4 regions of the Paenibacillus sp. FSL H8-0260 genome follow, and region 2 is predicted to be linked to each of the others. Evidence: riboswitches for the same ligand, from Rfam matches in the RefSeq annotation. Region 2 holds a riboswitch; each other region holds the start of a gene.
The links. A riboswitch is a leader RNA that binds a small molecule or an ion and turns the genes downstream of it on or off. The one in region 2 is predicted to bind cobalamin.

Region 1 (4,245 bases), 3.0 Mb from region 2:
TCCTTTATCATAGGCCTGCTCCTCAAAGCTGATAATCAGCTCCCCATGGCTACGTGAAGTCTCAATGGAGATTACATCAGCATCCATAGCCGATATGGAATCGATCATGTCATTGAATTCGCTATAGCACATATGCGTATGAATTTGTGTCGTAGCCTTCACATGGTTCGTAGCAACGCGGAACGACTTCACTGCCCAGTTCAGGTAATGCTCACGGTCTTCTGCCTTAAGCGGAAGTCCTTCACGTATAGCCGGCTCATCCACTTGAATCATTTCGATGCCTGCATCTTCCAACGCTTTTACTTCATGGCGAAGGGCAAGAGCAATTTGATTGGCTACCTCTTCCCGGCTGAGATCATCACGTACAAATGACCAATTGAGGATAGTTACAGGACCCGTCAACATTCCTTTAACCGGAAGCTTCGTCAACGATTGTGCATAGACACTTTCTTTAACAGTCATAGGCTGTATAAATGCAACATCCGCGTAGATCACCGGTGGCTTAACGCAACGGGAACCGTAGGATTGAACCCAGCCATTACTAGTAAACAAGTATCCGTCCAGCTTTTCTCCGAAAAACTCCACCATATCTGTACGCTCGAACTCACCGTGGACCAGAACATCCAAACCTAGCTTTTCTTGGAAGGTAATTGCATCCGCGATCTGCTCACGAACAAATCCATCATAACGCTCCTGATTCCAGACCCCTTTACGCCATTTCAATCTCGCCTGACGCACTTCTACTGTCTGCGGGAAGCTACCAATTGTAGTGGTTGGCAGAAGTGGAAGCTGCCATTTCTCTTGCTGCACCTTTAAGCGTTCAGCAAAAGGCAAACTGCGTTGGTCAGGCAAAGCTGCAAGTGCAAGCACTTGCTCCGCCACATCCTTACGGCCACGCTCAGGTAGTGCACGGAATGCTGCAATAGCTTCACGACTAGCGGCCAGCGCTGCTTTAGAAGCTTCTCCTTTATCTGCGAGGGCTGCTCCGAGCAGACTAAGCTCTGCAAGCTTCTCATCGGCAAACGCTAACGCATTCTTAACAGTCGCCTTCAGCTTCACCTCACCTTGAACGGTGACTGGGACATGCAGCAGACTGCAAGAAGGCTGAAGAATAAGACGATCAAGCGGCACATGAACGCTGAGCTTTTCTACCAGTTGCAGCTTAGCGTCTAAATCGGAACGCCAGATGTTCCGTCCATCAATAATTCCGGCACCCAGCCATTTGTCCTTCGGCCAACCAAGACGTTCGATAGAAGCCAGATTCGCTCCACCATCGTGCACAAAGTCAAGACCCAAGCCTTGAACAGGCAACTCTAGAAGTGCCTCCAACGGTTCAGCAGCTTCGAAATACGTCTGTAAAATAATATTCAAGCCCGGCACGGAGCCGGCAATTTCTGTGTATATCGAGTTAAGCAGTGTTAATTCTTCTTTACTTATGCCTGTAACAATCGCTGGCTCATCGATTTGTACCCAGCTTACCCCTTCTTGCTTCAGTTCCTGTAGCAGTTGAACATAGACTGGAACAAAACGTGCAGCAATCTTGGCGATATCTGCCGCTGCGTAACCTTTGGACAGCTTAAGGAAGGTATACAGACCTAAAAGTACCGGTTTACCTTCAATCCCTGCCTGCGATTTAGCAAAACGATAAGCCGCTAGAGGTTTATTTTCAGTCAGGCGTGGTGTTTGTGTGCCGATCTCTGGAACGATATAGTGATAGTTCGTATTGAACCATTTGGTCATCTCACAGGCAGTAGCTTCAGCATTACCACGGGCCATTGCAAAATAAAGATCAATCCCGATGTCGCCGCCATCATACGTGTACCGTGGAGGTACAATTCCAAACATAACAGCCGTATCCAACACATGGTCATAAAAAGTAAAATCATTCACCGGAATAAGCTCAATTCCTGCCTCTTGCTGGGTCTTCAAATGCTGCAGCTGAATTGCTGCCATTTCGGAGCGGAATTGCTCTTCATTTATTTTCCCCTGCCAGTAGGCTTCCAGTGTCTTTTTCCACTCGCGGTTCTTTCCGATTCTCGGATATCCAAGATTACTTACTTTTACTTTATTCGTCATCTCGATACACTCCCTCTTCCATCTCTTATTTCAAACTCCAAAGCTACTTGCTTTCCTATAAAAAAGAGCGCCCTTCCCTAAAAAAGTCAAAGGGAAAGACGCCCATGATATACCCATGGTTAACGTCTAACACCTCCCTATCTTCCGTAGGTGAAGCAGTGCTGTTGAAACAGGCAGGTCTCCTGGCTAGCGGCGTCAACATCTTGAGCAGTCTTCCCAGCAGTAGTAAATTGCCAGTGACCTCTGTTGCTCGAGATTCTTCCGTTACAGTGGCGGGACCGCATCGGCTTCGAACCGAATTTCCCTATTAAGCCTACCGAATTACTATTTTCCGGTCAGCACCTGTCTCCGATATCATTCATCATTTGAGTGTCTTAATCTGATGTCATCATACGTGAAAGCCCCAGCAATCTGCAATAGATTACTGGGGCTTCTGTTATATCGATTCCTTATAACGGACTTAGAAAAATACGAAATATACTACAGCAGCAAGAATTATACGGTATATAGCAAACGGTAAGAGCTTGATACGATTGATCAGTTTTAAGAAGAAACGCATCGATAACAGCGCAAATAGGAAGGCACTAATAAAGCCTGCAATAAAAAACGGCAACGCGTCCATGGTGAAATATTGCCAGTTTTTCATCAGTGACAACAGACTGGCACCTGCCATGATGGGTACTGCCATAATAAAAGTAAAATCAGCAGCGGCACGATGGCTCATCCCGAGGAGTACTCCACCAGAAATCGTCGAGCCCGAGCGTGAAAATCCAGGCCATAACGAAAAACACTGTACAAGACCTACACCAAGTGCCTGTTTGTATGTAATCTGATCTACACTCTCAGTTCTGATCTTCTTCGGCCCAAACAGATCGGCAATAATCATTAATACAGCCCCAATCACTAGACCAATTAACACTGTTGAGGTAGAGAATAAATGCTCATCAATATAATCATTAAACAGAACACCTAACACACCTGCAGGCACTAACCCTACCAGAACCTGAGTCAGCTTGAGGTGCCCGCCCTGCTCCAACTGCGGTAGCTCCTCTGTTACAGGATCCAACTGCTTACGGCTGAAACGCTTTAAGCCTAACAAATCAATGAACCGATTTCTAAAAATCACAACAACCGCTAATATTGAACCCAGTTGAATAACTACTTTGAAGGTATTTGCCGTATATTGTCCAAATAACTCCTGAGATTTCAGCCACATATCATCAACAATAATCATATGACCCGTGGAGGATACTGGAGCAAATTCGGTTAAACCTTCAACAAGCCCCAAAATAATGGCTTTAATAATCGTTAATAGCTCCATGTGTTTCCCTCCTTTTTAATAGTCATTTCTATTATCAGTCCACTACCCGCTTAGCCCTCAGTGTTCATTCTCCGGCTGCGTTTGCGGAAGTACAGAAACCCAAGAATAACTAATCCGCCAGCAATTAGTACATAGACTACATTGGAGTACACATCCATGTACATGGCAATGTCTTCCCAGGATTCGCCCAATGCCGCGCCAATAAGCACAAGCAGCAAATTCCATCCCAATGTGCCAATCGTTGTGAAGATCATAAATACTCCAAATTTCATGCCCGACATTCCCGCCGGAATCGAAATCAGACTGCGGACCAGCGGAACCATCCGACAAAACAATACAGTCCAATAGCCATATTTATCAAACCAGGCGTCAGCCTTGTGGATATCTTTTTTACTGACCCTAATTAGGCTACCCCAGCGTTCAACCAGTTTCTCTAACCGGCTCACATCCAATAATCGGCCAATATAATAGAGAATTACTGCACCCAGTAGTGATCCAGCCGTGGCAGCAATGATTACACCAGGAATCGTTAAGCTCGTCGTAGTGGTCATAAATCCTCCAAAGGGCAGGATCACTTCTGAAGGAATTGGTGGAAATATATTTTCAAAGGCCAGCATCAGAAAAATACCGAAGTAACCAAACTGCTCCATAAAATCTGTAATCCATGCTTGCATCTTGTTACCCCCATTTCTCATATCAAGTTCTTCTTCAGGTTGCGTAAATAGCGGCTGCGAATAAAAAAGAAGTATAGTCCTTGAGCAGCCAAATATCCGAGTAACACCGCGCCTGTCTCCGTTGCGATAGATAAGTAGAACAACCGTTGAAGCGCAATAAAGGCAAACACACTG
Region 2 (4,245 bases):
GCCGCTTACCGCTGGTTTGGTGAAGAGAAGCCGAATGAGGAGATTTTTACAGGATTGTCTCCGCAGGAACTAGACGATGTGCAGCTACTGGGTCGTCGTTTGCTAAAAGAGGCGCGTGTTCTGGAACCCTTTGAACGGCTTCCGCTAGCCTTTTACTATACAACTCAGCGTGAAGGGGGTCCGCTGGATTACGATGCGCTTCTGGAGCTGTTAAAGCGTAAAGCCGGTTCCGACAAAGAAATCATCTATCGGTTTTTTGCTTGGTCGCAAGGCAATCCTTTATTTACGGTTTCGAATAAAAAGCTGCAACCGGGTTACCGTAAGGCGATTCTGAAGTATTTCCTGAGCAGTGATCGTGAAGCGTTCAAGAATCGGGAATTCCGAAAGAACTATGTCGCGGCAGCTCGGCCTGCTCTGCAAAATGTGTACAATGAAGCCCGCTCCCAACTGGCTTCCCCGCTGGCGCGCTGGATCAGCCGCAGCCGATTTCGACTCTTAATCTCCGGCTCCATTACGGGTATTCTGGTGATTATTGCAATTATCGTATTCAGTATGCTGCGTCCGGATGATACGAAGACGGCTCTGCCGGGGACAAGCCCTGAGCCGACCCCTGTCCAGAGTGCAGGCAATGTGCTGCCTCCGGCTTCAGTATACTTGAAGGATCAGAGCGTCGAAGGAGATAAGGGGAGCAGCATATTGGTGTTCACCTTCGCAAGTGCAGATGACTGTGTGCAGTTTCAACCGACTGAGGTTAGTTTAATGTCTTCGTCTACAGAGATAGATAAAAGCTTTAAGGTCGCTGCTACAAATGGCACTTGTCCAGTGCCGTCAACGGATGGGACGGATGAGGGAAACACCGCTGACGAGTCAGATACCGCTGGCACTACTGGAGGAACAGCAGAAGGTGCAGATGCTACTAATTCTGTAGCTGATGCATCTCCGTCTCCTACGCCTTCCTCTGATACTGAGAACAGCACTGGGTTACCTTCCGCAACAGCTGTGACTGAAGGTGAACAACCTTCCTATCAGGTTGAGGTTACATTGGAGTCTGGAGCGACAATTCTAGAGAAAAGTATGATCAAAGCCGGAAGATTTACATTGATCGTAGATCCCGATCCTAATATTCCACCAGCTTCTGATTCAAGTGCTGAACCCTCCCCGACTGCAAGTCCGGATGGAACAGCCGAATAACAAGCTTTCTGAACAGCAATAACTACCGGAAGGTGGCGTATTGCTGTTCATTTTTTTGCTGCCCATACTAAGCTTTTCTATAGACATGCTATGTATTAATAGATATGATTATGGATGTCAAAATAAGATACTACATACTGGAAAAGGTGCAGACTAAATCAATCTAGTCGTCTGCTTAAAAGGGAAGTCCGGTGCAAGAGTCCGGCGCGGTCCCGCCACTGTATGTGCGGAGCGTTTCTTCTATAAGCCACTGCCCCGAAGGTAGGGTGGGAAGGTGAAGAACAGCGATGAAGCATTAGCCAGGAGACCTGCCTTTTTCGTGAGCGTTTCTATTCTTCGTGGGGTAAGAATGTGGAACATATACAGATGGACTGTTGGCAGGAAGCAAGCGCCGCAGCCTCAATTTGTAATCTTCCCTGACCGCCCTCCAAAGGGGCGGTCTTTATGTTATGCGTCTTATTCCCGGCAGTACCCATTCTTATACAGAAAGAGGTTAAACAATGAAGAAAATCATGTCTTCCAAGTTTGTAGCACTTGGGCTGGCCTTATTCATGGTCATTTCAATTCTAGGAACATCTCTTGCTCCGGCGGGACAAATATTTGCAGAAGCGGGCGCTGGCGCCGGTCTGGAGGCAACTGCCGCGGAGCGGATTAATGTTGCGGATGCGACTTATGCGGCTGCAGAATATCTCTTGAAAGGTGGCGTGCAATCGGATTGGCAAGCCATTGGATTAGCGCAAGCAGGGTACAAGCTGCCGGCTAGTTACCTTTCAGAGCTTGAGAAAAAAGTAAAGGATGCAGCTGGCGATTTCACCAATGTAACCGATTATGCTCGAATCGTGCTCGCAGTGAGAGCGATTGGTGCAGATCCTACTAGCTTTGCTGGTAACGGAACGACTCCTGGCTATAATCTGATTGAGAAAATTTATAATAATAGCAAGCTCAGTGAACAGACGCTTAATAATCCGGTATATGCTTTACTTGCGCTGGATTCTGGTAAATATAATATCCCAAGTGACGCGAAATGGACGGCGGATAAGCTCCTTACGGAGATTCTCTCCAAACAGAATCCGGATGGGGGCTTTGCACTAACCTCAGGTGCAAGTGAGCCTGATATGACAGCGATAACCTTGACGGCTCTGGCGGCACATAAAAATAATCCCGAAGCCTACTTAGCAGGGCTACAAGCCGTAGCTTGGTTATCTACAGCTCAAGATAGCCATGGGGGTTACGGTGACAGTGCTGAAAGTAGCGCACAAGCAATCCTTGGACTCACCTCCTTCGGAGTTGATCCTAGTGGATTAGAATACACCAAAAACAAAGTGGATCTAATGGAGAACCTGCTTAGCTATCGTCTAGCTGATGGTAGCTTCACCCATAGCCGTGGTGGAAGCAGTAATATTCTGGCGACAGAGCAAGGTCTTCAGGCGCTGGTTGCCTATAATTTGCTATATAAAGGAAGCAACAGTAAGCTATACGATTTTTCCAAATCCTCCATTCAGAGCTCACTCATCTACGCTCCAGTAACGATTGAGGGACCACAGGCCACGTTGGCACAAGGGTACGCCTATGCTGGCAACGCACTTGGAGCGTTAGAGAAGCTGGCGCTTCAAACGAACTTGCCGATCACAAATCCTTCGGGCAGTTATGTGACTGGCATCGGAAGTATTGCTGCTGGAAGCTTTGGTGGTTATGACGGATGGATGTATGTTGTATCACGTGACGGAAAATGGATTAATCCCGATGTAGGCATGAGTGATTTTGTACTTAAAGATTCAGATCAGGTACTGGTTTATTATGCCGGAGATGACACTAAGCTTGTGGATTCCGTTACGCTTTCCAAAGCAAATCTTAAAGAGGGCGATTCCTTTACCGTCACTGTAACTAGTAAGACGTGGAAATGGGACGCTGCTACGAACACTTCCTCTCCTGTAACTGCAAAAGCTGCGGGTGTTCAGGTCCAAATTGGAGCTCAGACGGTAACGACGAATGCTAAAGGTGAGGCCGTATTCTCAGGAAATATGCCCGCAGGTGACTATACACTGACTGTAACTGGCTACCGTGAAGGCAAAGCCCCAACGATTGCTAAATATACAAAAGCTCTAAAAGTGATTTCTAAGAATGTAACAGCTTCGCTAACCGTTGAAGGCCCGGAAGGGTTGATTAGTGAGGGGACTTTGAAAGCCTCCAATGCCCTTGAAGCGTTGCAACAACTAGGGTCTACCGATGATTTTAAAGTAGATATCACCAAATCGTCTTATGGCAACTTTGTATCAGGTATCCATGGAGTTTCGCAAGGTACTTACGACGGATGGTGGAGCTTCGTGGTATCACGCGGCGGGGAGTGGATATATCCAAGTGTGGGTATGGATGCGTTCGAACTACAGGAATCCGATCGTGTGCTTGTCTATTATGCAGGAGAAAATACACAGGTTGTAGATGCTGTGGTGCTTACCCCATCACAGCCAAAAGCTAATGAAGCTTTTACTGTAAAGGTTTCACAGAAAAAGTGGGTGTGGGATCAGGAAAGCTTCACTTCTGATCCGGTTACCTCACCAGCTGCAGGTGTGCAGGTTTCGATTGGTGATAAGAAGGTAATCACGAATGAACAAGGTGTGGCTGTTGTTGATGGGGGTCTCCCAGCAAATAGCTATACAATAACTGTTACCGGTTATGCTAAAGATAGCGTACCGAGCGTAGCGCGTTATACTCAGTCTCTGACTGTCGGATCGTCTGTTATTGCTCCAGCAAAAGCTACCGCTACCCTCTCAGTGATTGGAGATAGCCGGAGAGGAACCATCCTAGCCAGTACAACAGTAGCTCTAAAAGAGGGCGAAACGGCTTATAGCTTACTAGTCAGTCAATTAGGGACTAAGGTAGTATCATCCGGCAACGCTGGAAGCATCTACGTGAAATCTATTGACGGGTTGGCTGAATTTGATGGAGGCCCAAGCAGCGGATGGAAGTATAAAACGAACCGGGATGCGGATCCAAGCATCAGTGCAGACAGTTATATTTTGCAGAACGGTGATACTTTGTACTGGTACTATACCT
Region 3 (4,245 bases), 170 kb from region 2:
GGTCAAATTCCCCATCACCAGCTATGGATTCAACATATACACTTCCAAAGTCACTGTTCCAGGAATCTCTATAGTCGATACCGCGGCTATCCAGCACTCTTTTTAGTACAGACCACACTGTGTCACCAGATTGTAGCTCTACCTGTACAGATGGAACAACATATCCCTTATTAATCGTAAGCTTATCCACGGACAGGATTACATATGGTTTCGATGGAGTGGTTCCGCCACCATTGTTGCCGCCATTTCCTTCACCATTTCCGCTACCATTACCGTTACCACCGTCGCCACCAGGTGTTTGTACTGCACTGGAAGCATACGCAATGTAGTCAGTGAAGTGATTGGTTTTTACAATTAAGTCATTTCCACTATCATAGGCATACTCAGACTTACCGCTTGCAAAACCTAAGTCATCACTTGCAAATTTTTGAATGGCATGAGGGGTGCCATTTTGAATATAAGCAGCTTCTTTTCCTTTAAGGTCCTTAAAGGTTAACGTAATAAATTGACTAAATTCTACTCTTGCACTACCACCCATGGAAAATGCTTGAAGAATGTTATCAAGCTTCTTGTCCCCAGGAATAATCTGATTCACACTATCTTTTAGTGCAGATTCTGCACCGGTTAAAGCTGAAATCAGTTCAATCGCAGAGGCATCCCCACTTGTAACTTTTGCACCCTTAGGAATGACTACAGATACGTTACCTTTTATGGCCTCTATCTGAGGAAGGACGCTATTACTTGGTAAATTGACACTAACCTTTGATTGATTTTCTTCTGAAATAGCTACTGTGATTTCTTTGTTGCTATCTCCAGCGCTGATCGGAACGATATAATCATTAGCGTCATTTGGGATTTCAACTTTCGGGTTCTCCCCAGAAGGTAACGGAAGTTCTTTCGGACCCTCTGGTTGCCCAGGCCCCGGTTCTTCTGGTTGTTCCAGTTTCACATCATTCATATCAAAGAGACGGTTGCTATGATTGAGCAGACGATCATAGGACACAAGTGCATACGTACCTTGGTCCGTTGCCATATTGTCTACTTTGCCTGTGAGGATATGCTTAAATCCACCCTCAGGTGCAGCAAAGCTAAGTAATGCATCAATAAGCGAATTTCCACTTTTAACAAATCTAGCGTCAGTGTGCGGATCTACACCTACACCAGTTAAGGCTACAATTACCTGCGAGATACTCTCGCTGCTAGTGCTTCCCCAGCTTGTAAATCCGCCTTGATTGTTTTGGTTATCGGACAGCCATTGGATGGCCCGATCCACGGCAGCTTTTACATCATCACGGGTTGCATAATAAGGTGCAAGAGCTTGCATCGCCATCGCAGTCATATCGACATCGGCTTTGGTTACGCCTAATGCCCAGCCACCAGCTTCTGCTGTACCTTTTTTAACCTCTTTATCTAAAATGTACTGAACTAGTTTTTCTCTTGTGGTCTGTTCTGTAACTCCATCAACTACAGGGATCTCATAGTTATGGCTATCTAACGCGATCAGAGCAAAAATCGGACCATTATTGCCTTGCTTTTGGATATATTGATAATCAGCGAGTGCTTTTCTCAGATCATATCCCGCAACATTTGTGATATCTTTTCCGATAGAGGTAAGTCCTAGAATCGCTCTGGAATTCTCTGTGCTTTTATTGGCGTCGAGTTTTCCATCCTCTTTAATGATTGATGCTATTTTCGTAGCTACATTATTGTAATAGAGATCATAATAACCGTTAGGTACTGTATAGTTCGCCCGTGCCAGAGAAAGGATCGACCATTCTCCGCTGCCTGTTCCAAACGTTGGATTCTTTACAGTATTTAAAATATAAGCAAGGTTTTTATCTAACTGTTGTTTGACGGCAACTGTAGTTTCCAGTTTGTAAGTAACCTGATAAGTTACATTTGTTTTGTTTCCAGCTCCGTCAAGAGCCGTTACAGTAATTGCATTACTGCCTGAATTCAGAGTAGCTTTGTACTCCCCATTTGCAGGTGATAAAGTAACTCCATTCAGCTTCACTTCTGGAGTAATGTCATAATATACATTGTCTGTGACAGCTACTTTGAAGCTTATTTCTTTATTGGATACTTCCTGTTTATCTTGTATGCCACTTACTGTAATAACAGGGGGTTCAATGTCTAATGCATTATTAAGACCGACAAGCGCATGATCTACACTTATTTGAGAGCTTGCCATGTTTTCGAGCACGGAATAGGCTTCATAAACTGCCGATTGCACTACTGGTCTGTCCAAAATAGTTTCTTTATTAGGGGCACTATTAATCTCGGCGATTTCCGCAGTTAAAGCATCCTTATTGGCAAGTTGAACTGGGATTTCCCCCCAGCCGCCAAGATCAGAACCATAGCCATAAGTGGTGAACTGAGTTCGAATGATGTCACCGTCTTGAGGCTTATAATCGGTCATCCCAAACGGAGGAAACACATTATTTACTGCATACATCCAACCCGACATGGAGGTGTAGTCAAACTGACTTAACCAATCTGGGTCTGCTTTAGTGCCGACTGTATTCCCATCGGCTGAAATCATATCTAAAATATATTGTGGAATATTGACTTCACTTCTGCCACTATCTTTAACTTCTGATAAATAAAAACCACTATCTATATTTCCTAAATATCTATAATTCCCATCACCTAGCGCACGTGTTATTAAAGATGCGCCATTATCGCCTTCATAAATCGGAACTTTAATAGGTTCGTTAATATACCCTTGGCCTAAGGTGAATTTCTCTACGGATACAGATACATACCCTTTAAGGGTAGAGCTTGCTCCATCTGCTTGAGCCGGGATTACACTTGTAGAGAATGTCGTAATAAATACAGCTACAATAAGTAACCACGCTAAAAACTTATTTTTCTTCATTTTTCCATAACCCTTCCCTTCATACCTATGATAAAAAACAGAATAAACTTTCTCATAACCACAAAAAAACCACTCAACATAAACGTCAAGAGGTTAAGATAGTGAACCACAATAATAGCTGGCAAACACTATTCAAGCACCTCTCTATCGATCGTAGAGTTTGATGGTGTAACAGAAAAAGGCAGATATTCTGGCTCAAGTATCATCACCCTTGCTGCCTTCCCAGTTTCCCAGTGGCATTTTGCAAGGACTCCTCTTTCACAGCGGCGGGACCGCGCGGGATTCACACCCGCTTTCCATTTAACCAATCTATGATTGTACTTCCGCAACATTCATAGTTGGCACCTATTCCTAATTTTAAATTTTCATGCTTCATCATATCTAATATATATGTTTTTGTCATGTTATATTTCTTTTTTGTATAACGGGCAGCTAGAGATAATCCTATTTAATAACCAATTTCTACGAGTAGGGTTATTCAAATAATTTCTTTATCCAACTGTGGGGTAAATTAATTTAAATCACTAATTCTTATATGAATTTACCACAAATTAGTAAGGTACTCGCTAAGTGTATTCTATGTTAGGGTATATTCAGAAAGCGTTTACAAAATAAAACTGGAGGTGTTTGTGTTCATCTAACCACCAAGTACAGCGTCAAAGCCAGGTCCAAGCATCCTAAATTTATCTCACAAAGGAGAATTCAATGACTACGCGAATCCAGAAATCCTTCTTATCATTGACACTTGTCACCGCTCTTCTGCTCTCTCTGTTCTCATCCATGGCCGCAGCTGCAACTAAGGACGAGCAACAAGCTAAGGCAGCGCCAAAGAGTAATATCCAATCCTATGTAGACGAAATGCAGCCCGGATGGAACCTTGGCAATACTTTAGATGCTACAGGTGAGGATGAAACCTCCTGGGGCAATCCACGTGTGACCCAAGATCTTATTAAAAAGATCGCCGCTCAAGGCTATAAAAGCATTCGGATTCCTGTGACCTGGGATACTCACATGGGTGCGGCACCAGACTATACCCTAGAAAAGGCCTACCTCGACCGCGTGGAAGAAGTTGTCGGCTGGGCACTGGACGCCAAGCTTTATGTCATGATTAATGTCCATCATGATTCCTGGCTATGGGTAAGCCATATGGAAGAAAAACACGATGAAACGCTGGCACGTTATAATGCAGCCTGGACTCAAATTGCCGATCGCTTCAAGGACAAATCCGATAAGCTGATGTTCGAGAGCATAAATGAACCTCGATTCACCGATGGTGGAAGCACAGACGAAGCAAAAATGGAGCAAATGCTTACTGAACTTAATAACTCTTTCTATCAAATCGTGCGCAAATCCGGTGGGAAAAACGA
Region 4 (4,245 bases), 530 kb from region 2:
TATTTAATGATTTTGATAAAAGCCGATGGGTTGTTGCGGGCATTGCCGTTTAATTCGACATAAGAAATAGCCCCGGCATTGCAGTATTCATGGAAAGGAGCTTCCAAGCTGATCTTCTGAGCAGCACCCAGATCGAAGTATACAGGGATGTGAAAAGAGTTCGTATAATATTCACGGTCGGTTACGCCCGGAATGGAACCCAGTACCTTGCGGTCAACTTTGGTGAATTTACCGGACAAACCTTCTGCTGGAGTTGCGAACAGGGTGATGTTAAGATCCAGTTCCTCACTTTTCCGATCGCAATAGTCCCGCATATGACGCACGATAGCCAGCGCCTTGGCATGAACTTCCATATCCTCGCCATGGTGTTTGCCGTACATAGCTTTCATACATTCCGCCATACCGATGAAGCCAAGAGACAGACTGCCATGCTTCAGCAGATCGCCTACAGTGTCATCGGGTGCAAGATGTTCGCCGCCTTCCCAGACGCCTTCTCGCATCATGAAATCGGAAGCTTTAGCTTTTTGTGCGGTTTGGATGTGGAAGCGATGGAGAAGTCCTTCCAGCGCAATATCCATATAATGATTTAGATCTTCATAGAAGCCAGCTTCGTCTGCGACGGTACGTCTGCCTGTTACTGTGCCGTGTGCCAGACCTAGCCGAACCAGATTTAGTGTATTAAAGGAAAGGTTGCCCTTCCCAGAGCAATGATTACGCCCAAAACGGTCACCGAGCACTCGGGTTCGGCAGCCCATTGTAGCGAACTCCGTATCAGGATCACTTGAATCATAATACTGCAAGTTGAGCGGAGCGTCCAGATTAGCGAAGTTTGGATATAGTCTGCGCGCAGAACATTCAGCTGCTTTTAGGAACAGTTCATAGTTAGGATCGCCTTGCTGTTGATTGATTCCTTGCTTGCATTTGAAGATTTGAATCGGGAACACTGGTGTTTCTCCGCTGCCAAGTCCGTTCATAGTTGCGGTTAGCAGAGAACTGATCACAAGCTGACCTTCTGGTGAAGTACAAGTACCGTAGTTGATGCTGGTAAACGGTATTTGTCCACCGGATCGGCTGGACATGGTATTCAGATTATGTACCATACTTTCAGCCGCTTGCAGAGTTTCGATTTCGGTTTCCTTTAGTGCAAAACGGAACGCTCTTGGATATAACTCCGCCAGATCGGTCCGGCTCATCGTAATCTCGCCCAAAGATTCATCAGCTTGTCCTTCTTCAAAATAATCCAGACCCTTGCGGAACAGCTTGGCGAAGGATTTGGTTACATAAGGTGCCAGATCATAGTCGAGTTTATTGGCGGATACACCACCATATTGAGCATTTTGCTGGGATTGGAAAATAATCGCTACCAGAGACATAGCTGTCATTATTGAGTTCGGAGGACGAACGCTGCCGTTGCCGGTATTGAAACCTTCACGGAGAAGTTTATCAAACGGGATAAAAATACAGTTCGTCGTTCCAATCGCGTATTGATCCAGATCATGCACGTAGACGACATTGTCATCAATAGCCTGCACTAGCTGTGGCGGCATCGTAAAATTGCGGGCGTACCATTTTGAATATTCACTGCCGAACTTGCTCATTTTACCGGAGAAACTCTCTCCATTCAAATTGGCATTCTCGCGCAATAGGTCCATATCCCGACTGTCGATAATATCCCGGCCTAAATCAATGAGCTCTTCTAAAAGAACTTCCCGTGCATTTTCTACTCCATTAAATTGTCTCTCCAACAACGTCATTGTACAGCTCTCCTCTCAGTATAAAAGAAAAACATCTATCATCAAATCCATATATCCATAAGAAGTTGGACTGCTATAAGCAGTCGTATATTTGTTCAGATTACATAAAAAAAGCATCCCCTACCCGAGGATGGCAGAAAATGCCCGATGCGTTATGTAAATATCCACACGGATATTTGCAGAGGTCTCTACGTAGATGACCGCATGCGGACACCATCCCTGTTCCTCGCAGGCATCAATAGTTGGTGTCGTCGAAACAGGTAGGTCTCCTGGCTTCCGTGGGATCTCTCGGCGCCTTCCCAAGGGTGTTCCTAACCCTCAGTGGCATCTGCCGGGAGATGTGGATTCTCAAGCTTCCCAGAAGCTTAAGAAGGCCATCCGGTTACAGTGGCGGGACCGCAGCGGATTCTCACCGCGCTTCCCTATTAAGCTCTAAATCCGGTTAAGGATCAAAGCGCCTGTCTCCACTATATTTTGTTGTCGTTAGATAAAAATAACCCAAGATGTTGTGTTTGTAAACAGTTTTTTAGAAAACCCGCGCGGGGAGCGGGTTCTTTAAAAGTACTCCACAAATGATCCACAGGCTGTCCATAAGTAATCCACAATTGATCCACAGGGAGATGCGAAATGATTCATAAATTGTCCGAAAAGATGCCACAAAGAGTCCATAAATATAGTGCAGATGACCCTAGAATTTGCTCATGAGAAAATACTCTTAGCCCAAAGTCATATTTTGAAGTAATCAGAAGAAATAGAAGAGATAAGGGAGGATAATCTTGCTTAGTTTGTGACAGAGCGGTGGAATTGTTACAATGGAAGGAGACAGCTACTATAAAATTTCGAGGAGGTATTCTCATGCCTATTGCTGAAGTTACAGTTATTCCAATTGGAACAGGCAGTACCAGTCTTAGCAGCTATGTTGCGGATATGCAGCGGGTGCTGAAGACAGTAGAAGGGATTACTTATGAACTTACGTCTATGGGTACGATCATCGAAGGGCCTCTGCAACGCATTTTTGCCGCGGTAGAAGCTTTGCATGAGTCTCCTTTTGCCGCAGGTGCAGAACGTGTCTCTACCTCACTTAAAATAGACGACCGCCGCGATAAACCCTCTACTAGCCGTGGAAAGTTAGAGTCTGTGGAGCGTAAGCTACAGGTGGATTAGCAGTTTAGGAGGGCGGAAAACAGGGAGAAATAGGCTTGCGTTTCTGGCTGAAAGTTGTATAATATTTTTTGTTTGGCAGAAAAACAGCGTTAAGCTGGTGTAGCTCAGGGGTAGAGCAACGCACTCGTAATGCGTAGGCCGGGGGTTCAATTCCCTTCACCAGCATCCCAAAAAACCATACGTGGCGCGGATTCTTGAAATTTGGAGAGTCGCGCTTTTTTGTTTCTTCTACCATTAATATTACAAAGTGATTTTACAAGTGTTTGGGAATATGAAAAACCCCACCAGTTTAAGGTGGGGCTTTTGTTACCAAGTATTATAGTTCGATTGATACTTAACTTGCTTATTCACATAGCTCTCATTGGGGTAATCACTTCTGACAGACTGCAAGTAACCTGAAATTGCAAATGCTGCAATAAGCCCTCCTATAATTCCTGTGATGAAGCTGAATGTTGAAAATCCGAATGTGGCAACTACTCCAATGGAAGACAATGCTACAAGCAATAGACTGAATATTTTCATCTTTATACACACCTCCATTTTGTATATGTAGTAATTTGGAAATTAAGATTGATACGTTACCTTGTTTGATCGGTTTCGATAAAAATAATAAAAATTCAGCAAATCTTTAGACGGGCTTCATACTTATTTAAGCTAAGAGGATTATAGTAATTACATAACCCCCTTATAATATAGATCTAGACCCTGCCGGAAGTTGGTGGGGTCACTTTTTTGCACAGAGTAATTTTATAAATATGGTTGCCCAATATAGAAGAGAAACAAGAAATATAAAATGTAGAGAATGGGTAGCTTTATTTTTAATTTCTTGCAGGAATTTTTGAATTTTTCTGAGGTCTTGGACAGATTCTTCATCACATATCCATAAATGAGGAATTGTCCAATAATAAAGAAAATGAGCTTAAGGGGAAAGTTGCCCATTTTTATCTCAGTGAAAATAATAGTGAATGTGACACTCACAAAGGTTAGTGATACAACTTTTAAAAACTGTTCATAACGATCTTGTGGTTCTTTGATAGGATCCTGCTGCCCCCATTTTCTCTCATCAATTTCTGTCATGGTAAACCTCCAATCTACTGAATGTTATTAGTATTTCACCAGATTGAGATGCTTTTTGAACAGGGAGAATTAATTGGGAAACCATTATGAGTATAGTTGTCTGTTGCATCTTGTTGAAAGCTTACTTGTTGTGGAGATAGTACATTGCCTGAAGTTATAAGCTCCTATAGTTGTTACATCGTAAGGTTTCAGTAATTCCAACAAAGAGTGAACTCCCAAATGCTTGGGATTATGCCCACTGGCTTCGGCT

Region 1: linked by a shared signal. The riboswitch ahead of metE (5-methyltetrahydropteroyltriglutamate--homocysteine S-methyltransferase) and the one ahead of MHI51_RS04760 (DUF4430 domain-containing protein) in region 2 are both predicted to bind cobalamin.
Region 3: linked by a shared signal. The riboswitch ahead of MHI51_RS04090 (S-layer homology domain-containing protein) and the one ahead of MHI51_RS04760 (DUF4430 domain-containing protein) in region 2 are both predicted to bind cobalamin.
Region 4: linked by a shared signal. The riboswitch ahead of MHI51_RS02565 (anaerobic ribonucleoside triphosphate reductase) and the one ahead of MHI51_RS04760 (DUF4430 domain-containing protein) in region 2 are both predicted to bind cobalamin.

Annotation. Positions count from the first base shown of each region.
Region 1 is NZ_CP150298.1:4,998,104-5,002,348, forward strand. Features, by position in the region: gene metE (5-methyltetrahydropteroyltriglutamate--homocysteine S-methyltransferase) at 1-2,076, opposite strand, end outside; cobalamin riboswitch at 2,231-2,437, opposite strand; gene MHI51_RS22325 (undecaprenyl-diphosphate phosphatase) at 2,537-3,397, opposite strand; gene MHI51_RS22330 (DedA family protein) at 3,448-4,071, opposite strand; gene MHI51_RS22335 (FtsX-like permease family protein) at 4,089-4,245, opposite strand, start outside.
Region 2 is NZ_CP150298.1:1,112,370-1,116,614, forward strand. Features, by position in the region: gene MHI51_RS04755 (glycosyltransferase) at 1-1,191, shown strand, start outside; cobalamin riboswitch at 1,319-1,522, shown strand; gene MHI51_RS04760 (DUF4430 domain-containing protein) at 1,692-4,245, shown strand, end outside.
Region 3 is NZ_CP150298.1:943,745-947,989, reverse strand. Features, by position in the region: gene MHI51_RS04090 (S-layer homology domain-containing protein) at 1-2,878, opposite strand, end outside; cobalamin riboswitch at 3,041-3,242, opposite strand; gene MHI51_RS04085 (cellulase family glycosylhydrolase) at 3,584-4,245, shown strand, end outside.
Region 4 is NZ_CP150298.1:585,131-589,375, forward strand. Features, by position in the region: gene MHI51_RS02565 (anaerobic ribonucleoside triphosphate reductase) at 1-1,754, opposite strand, end outside; cobalamin riboswitch at 1,996-2,231, opposite strand; gene MHI51_RS02570 (MTH1187 family thiamine-binding protein) at 2,610-2,918, shown strand; tRNA gene MHI51_RS02575 (tRNA-Thr) at 3,012-3,083, shown strand; gene MHI51_RS02580 (hypothetical protein) at 3,225-3,440, opposite strand; gene MHI51_RS02585 (hypothetical protein) at 3,666-3,995, opposite strand.